DNA from 2 places in the Pseudoalteromonas sp. SR41-7 genome. Region 2 is predicted to be linked to the other one. Evidence: predicted binding sites of a transcription regulator. Region 2 holds the regulator's gene; the other holds the start of a gene.

Region 1 (3,217 bases), on a different contig from region 2:
ATAGCTGTACTGAGCATTGGGGATACTTTGCTTGATATGTTCAAGTACAGTAGTTCCACCAATACCTGAATCAAAGACCATTATATGCGCTGACAAACTACCGTTCCTACTTTACTTTAAGATCGGCAGTTTGCCATGAGGTTTTTATAAAAGAAAGTAGTTTAACTTTGCGTGGCTTCTAAATCAGTAAGCCTGTCGGCTGCTGAATTTAACTGATTAAGGTTTTCGAACATAGACTTTGTATAATCTACTAACTTATCTATTTGTTCCTGATCTTGATTTAACCATTGGAGAATGCCAGCTAGCTGATTTTGTAATCCAAGCTCACCCGCTTTTTCAAAAGCATTTTTAAGGTCGTCATTAAAAGGGGCTAACCCCTCTGCTACTTGTTTTTCTGGTGCTGGTTTATATTCTTCATAGCTTTTAACTGTTGCTATTGTTTTTGTTTGGCGTAAATCCATAGAAAAAGCCACCAGCTGATCGCTGTCTAAACTCAGCTCTTGCGCTTGTTCAAATGCTTCATCTAAATCACCACCAAAAAAGGTTTTACTTAAATCTTGTAAGTCTTCCATCATCGCATTAATAGCTTCTTGCTCTTGCTCGTTTAAGTCACCATTTACCGACATCGAAAATGATACCTGTCGAGATTGCGATGATGAGCTTGCAAACGACTCACTATTACTATTTTGCTGATAGCCACTTGCCGATTGAGATTCAAATGCATCAGCAAAGCTAATACTTACCTCATCGCCTTCTGCTGTAGTAAATTTATACTCTGCATTACTCGTCATACTGACGTATTGGGCCTGGCTTATATTTACGCTGGCAGGTTGTGGGTTAAATAACGACTCTTCAAACTTATCCAGCCCATTGTAAATTCCCTCTTTGGACTTATTAATGCCCTCTTCCATGTCATCATTAAATACGCCTGTACCTTTGAGTTCATCAACAGCGTCATCAAGCCCTATTTGGACTCCTTTGCGCGCATCGCCTAGCATATCTTTGAGCTTTTCGTCATCAGCGCCGTTAGCTTTTGCTTTATTTACAGCACTACTTACAAAATCGAGTACGTTTTTTACTATTTCATCAAAATCAAATAGTGGTTTATCTGCTTTTTTTTCTGCGATAGGTAATCCAAGCTGCTCAGCCATTTTATCGCCAAGCACCTTTGCGGCCAACTCTCGGCCTCGTTGTTGATAGCTATCTTGAGGAGACGTAATTGTAGGTTGCTGTATATCAGCTTTATTATTGAATTTATTGATGTTGTTGTTTGGCGTAAAGCCATAATTACCTATTTTCATGATTCGTCTCCTAAGCGTGCGTAGTTTATTATCGGCTATAACAACAAAAACTAAAGTACAATGTTCAATAAAACAGCATAAATGCTAGCCAAAACTAGACAAATACGCAGCGCTCCCTACAATAGCGCCGATAAACAGATCTTAGATAAGGTAGTAGCGTTAATGGCAGTTATTAAAATAGATACCACACAGTACCAAGCGCAGTTAAGTGAAAAAGAGCAGCGAATTAGTACGCAGTTTCAACGTTTTGGTGTGGAGCAATTAGAAGTATTTAGCTCAGAGCCAACTAACTACCGCCAACGTGCTGAATTTAGAGTATGGCACGACGGTGATGATCTGTTTCACATTATGTTTGATCAACAAACAAAAGAAAAAATCCGTGTTGATACATTTGACCCAGCAGCGCCTCTAGTAGGTGAAATAATGCAGGTGATGATTGAAAATCTTAAGCCTTGTGAAATATTACGCCGTAAGTTATTTCAAATCGATTACCTATCAACGCTAAGCGGTGAAATTTTAGTAAGCTTGCTTTATCACAAACCACTGGATGATGAATGGTTAAGTGAAATTAAAGCACTGAAAGAAAAGCTTAGCAGTAAATACAAAATTGACTTTATAGGTCGTGCTCGCAAACAAAAAGAAGTACTAGGTGATGACTTTGTAACTGAACGTTTAACAGTTAATGGGCAAGAGCTTATTTATCAACAAGTAGAAAATAGCTTTACTCAGCCTAATGCAAAAGTAAATATTAATATGCTGGAGTGGGCACAAGATTTATGTAAACCACTTAAAAATGATTTACTAGAATTGTATTGTGGTAACGGTAACTTTTCAATTGCATTAGCAGGTTCTTTTAATAAAGTATTAGCGACGGAAATATCAAAATCATCTGTTCACTCTGCTCAATACAACATTGCTAAAAACAACGTAGAGAACTTAGATATTATTCGTATGTCTAGTGAAGAGTTTACTCAAGCAATGAATGGCGAGCGTACTTTCTCTCGTTTAGATGGTATTGATTTAAAAAGCTATGACTGCCAAACCATATTAGTTGATCCACCACGCGCGGGCATGGATGAATTAACGTGTGACTTAGTGGCTAACTACGAAAGCATAATTTATATATCCTGTAATCCTGAAACTCTTGAGCGTGACCTTGATCACTTAACACGTACGCATAACGTTAAGCGCTTTGCTATATTTGATCAGTTCCCTTATACGCATCACATTGAGTCGGGCGTTTTCTTACAGCGCAAATAAATACGTTCAGTAAACGTTACCCATAAAAAAAGCTCCTTAAGGAGCTTTTTTTTGTTTTAGCTAAACTTACTTGTTAGCTAAGTAATTTATTAATTTGCTAATGTCTTCAGGTTTAGTAATACCCGACTCACGACCTAGGTTTAATTTGTACTTACCATTTACAATAAAGGTAGGTACGCCACGTAGTGCGCCTTTTTCTTTAAAGTAGTCTTGGTCGCGTTTCATTTTAGAGCTCAGCGTACGTACCGAGAAGCTTTTAAACAGCTTATCAAACTTATCACCATCAACGCCCTGCGCTACAAATATATCTTTTACATCTGCAAGCTCATTAAATTTAGCGCGCTTTGTATGGATATGATTAAAGATTGCAGAAATAATCTGATCTTTTTGTGGAAGCACTTCAGCTGTCGCCAGTGCTTGGCTCATCATCTGTTGGTTTTCTGGGTCACGTACACCTACAAAATCAACATGGCTCTTTTTAAATTTAACGTTTTTATCAAGCTTAGGCTTAAACTCACCAATTAGTGCTTCCATGTTATTACATGCAGGGCAGTAAAATGAGAAGAACTCTTTAACCTCTGGCTTTTTAGTTGCACGCTCAGAAACTACGTCGTAATGCACGCCTTCTTCATACGTTGCTGCAAAGCTTGTTGCTG
Region 2 (3,217 bases):
AGGCGCACAAAAATATGGTGCCGATAAAGTGGCGTTAATAACCACTGATACATACAGAATTGGTGCTTATGAACAACTTGCAACATATGGTCGTATTATTGGTTGTGGTGTTAAGCAAGTTAAAGATGCTAATGAATTAGCTGAAGTTTTATATCATTTACGAAATAAACGTCTAGTATTAATTGACACAGCAGGTATGAGCCAGCGAGATTTACGTTTAACTGAGCAATTAAACACATTAATGCGTAACCAACGTGTAGATATTCGCAGCTACTTAGTACTTAGCGCGACAGCACAAATTAATGTATTGCAAGAAACTGTACGCCACTTTAAAAAAGTACAGTTAAGTGGCTGTATTTTCACTAAGTTAGACGAATCATTAAGTTTGGGCGAGATTATTAGTATTGCGATTCAAAATCGCCTTCCAATAGGGTATCTTACTAATGGTCAACGAGTACCAGAGGATATTCGTGTTGCAAATGCTGAGAAACTAGTTAAAAAGGCTGAGCAATTATATTTAAAAAGAACAAAAGCACAACATTCAAGGCACCAAGCAGTGGCGTCAAGCACAGTAGGGATGTATGATTAACACAGTATTAGATCAAGCAAGCGGCCTGCGCAAAATGAGTCAAAACAATAACAACGGCGTAAAAGTTATCGCTGTAACCGGTGGTAAAGGTGGAGTAGGGAAAACAAATGTTTCTCTAAATACAGCTATTGCACTTGGGCAGCAAGGTAATCGAGTATTAGTGTTGGATGCTGACTTGGGTTTAGCAAACTGTGATGTGATGCTTGGTTTACGTGTAGAGCGTAACTTGTCACATGTCTTGTCTGGTGAATGTGAGCTTGATGAAATTTTAGTTGAAGGCCCTGCAGGAATTAAAATTGTACCCGCTACATCGGGTTCGCAAAGTATGGTTGAATTATCACCATCTGAGCATGCTGGGCTAATTCGTGCGTTTAGCGAATTGAATACCGAATTTGATATTTTAATTGTAGATACAGCTGCTGGTATTTCAGACATGGTACTGAGCTTCTCGCGTGCAGCGCAAGATGTAATGGTTGTTGTATGCGATGAGCCGACATCAATCACCGACGCTTACGCACTTATTAAAGTATTAAGTCGTGAGCACGGCGTTTATAAATTTAAAATTGTTGCCAATATGGTGCGCAGTATGCGTGAAGGCACTGAATTGTTTGCAAAGCTATCTAAAGTTACCGACCGCTTTTTAGATGTATCAATGGAGCTAGTAGCAACGGTTCCTTATGATGAAAATATGCGCAAAGCAACACGTCGTCAAAAAGTAATAGTAGAGCTCTTTCCAAATTCGCCAGCCGCTCTTGCGTTTAAAACGCTGGCAACAAAAGCAGTTAAATGGCCAATACCCAACCAACCATCTGGGCATTTAGAGTTTTTCATTGAGAAACTAGTAAACGGTTAATTATGACAACACTGGTGAATAGAGCTATGGGATATCAATCAACACAAAATTTAAATGTGATTGTTGAGAAGCATGCATCACTTGTTAAAAAAGTGGCATGTCATCTAATTGCTCGATTACCACCTAGCGTTCAACTTGATGATTTAATTCAATCAGGAATGATAGGTTTAATAGAAGCTTCCAAAAACTTTGATGCAACAAAAGGCGCAAGCTTTGAAACTTTTGCAGGTATTCGTATTCGCGGTGCTATGCTTGATGAAATGCGCCGTGGTGATTGGGCTCCTCGTTCAGTTCACCGTAAAAACAGGCAAGTTGCAGAAGCAATTACTGAGCTCGAAAGTAGTCTGAACCGCGAACCAACGGATATAGAAGTTGCTGAAAAACTTGAAATTTCGCTCAATGAGTACCATCATATTTTAAATGATGCGAATACGAGTAAAATATTAGGTATTGAAGACCTTGGTGTAGATGAGGATGTTATTACTCCTGTAGGCCAAGATTTAGCACAAGATAAACCTTTTAATAATGTTAAAAATGATAGGTTTAATGAGTCTTTGCTAAGTGCAATTAAGTCATTACCAGAGCGTGATGCAATGGTGCTTTCTTTGTACTACAACGATGAAATGAATTTAAAAGAAATAGGACATATACTCGATGTAAGTGAATCGCGTGTAAGTCAGATACATGGTCAGGCGATGATTAAGCTTAAAGCTAAAATCAATGACTGGATAAATTAGTAGTAAGTAAACAAAGGTTAATACCTCACTGGGGGATGTTTTGGATAAAAACATGAAAATTCTTGTAGTTGATGATTTTTCAACGATGAGACGCATTATAAAAAACCTGTTACGTGACTTAGGTTTCACTAACGTTCAAGAAGCTGATGATGGGTCTACAGCTTTGCCTATGTTGCAAAATCAAGTGTTTGATTTTGTAGTTACGGATTGGAATATGCCTGGAATGCAGGGTATTGATCTTTTAAGAGCAATACGTGCAGACGAGAAGTTAAAACATATCCCTGTATTAATGGTAACGGCAGAAGCTAAAAAAGAACAAATAATAGCTGCGGCGCAAGCTGGCGTGAATGGTTATATTGTTAAGCCATTTACGGCTGGAACATTAAAAACTAAATTAGAAAAAGTATTTGAACGCTTAGGCTAATGATGGGGGAGAGGCTTATGCCAGCACCAGCTGCGCCTCAAATAACGTTAGAACAAGCTCGTCAGCTCGTTGTTTTTTTAGAAAATGATGAGCAAGACAAAGCAAATCAGTTGATTTTAGAGGCTGCATCTAAAGAGCAGTCTGAATTATTTGCTGAAGTTGGAAAGTTGACTCGTCAACTGCACGAAGCCCTTAAAAGTTTTGAGCTTGATACTCGCTTAACTGATATAACGACAGATGCGATTCCAGATGCTAAAAAGCGGCTTAATTATGTTATAGAAATGACAGAAAATGCGGCTAATAAAACAATGGATGCAGTGGAGGCCAGTTTACCTATAGCTCAACAGTTAGCGGACGAAATATCTCATATCAAACCGACATGGGATCGTTTAATGAGCCGCGAAATTGAGCTTGGTGAGTTTAAGCAACTTTGCCATAGCATCGATAAGTTTATGAACAACTCTCATCATAAGACTGATGAGCTTCAAAACTTAATGACAAATGTATTAATGGCTCAAGACTATCAAGACTTAACAGGTCAAGTTATTCGCCGTGTTATTGAACTTGTTAGGGAAGTAGAAGAAAGTTTACTTCATCTTTTAACTGCGTTTGCT

The links. The regulator FliA, encoded in region 2, starts transcription of late flagellar genes. The targets are predictions, from matches to a motif close to CTAAAGNTNNNNNNNNNNNNGCCGATA.
Region 1: H5092_RS19890 (DUF5610 domain-containing protein) is a predicted target of FliA. The motif match lies at 1,331-1,357, and genes of this name have one in related genera.

Annotation. Positions count from the first base shown of each region.
Region 1 covers NZ_JACJEF010000024.1:1,838-5,054, forward strand. Annotated here, with positions in the region: gene murI (glutamate racemase) at 1-96, opposite strand, end outside; gene H5092_RS19890 (DUF5610 domain-containing protein) at 162-1,301, opposite strand; gene trmA (tRNA (uridine(54)-C5)-methyltransferase TrmA) at 1,464-2,561, shown strand; gene H5092_RS19900 (thiol:disulfide interchange protein DsbA/DsbL) at 2,628-3,217, opposite strand, start outside.
Region 2 covers NZ_JACJEF010000001.1:96,318-99,534, reverse strand. Annotated here, with positions in the region: gene flhF (flagellar biosynthesis protein FlhF) at 1-589, shown strand, start outside; gene H5092_RS00495 (MinD/ParA family protein) at 582-1,442, shown strand; gene H5092_RS00490 (RNA polymerase sigma factor FliA) at 1,469-2,179, shown strand; gene cheY (chemotaxis response regulator CheY) at 2,220-2,603, shown strand; gene H5092_RS00480 (protein phosphatase CheZ) at 2,621-3,217, shown strand, end outside.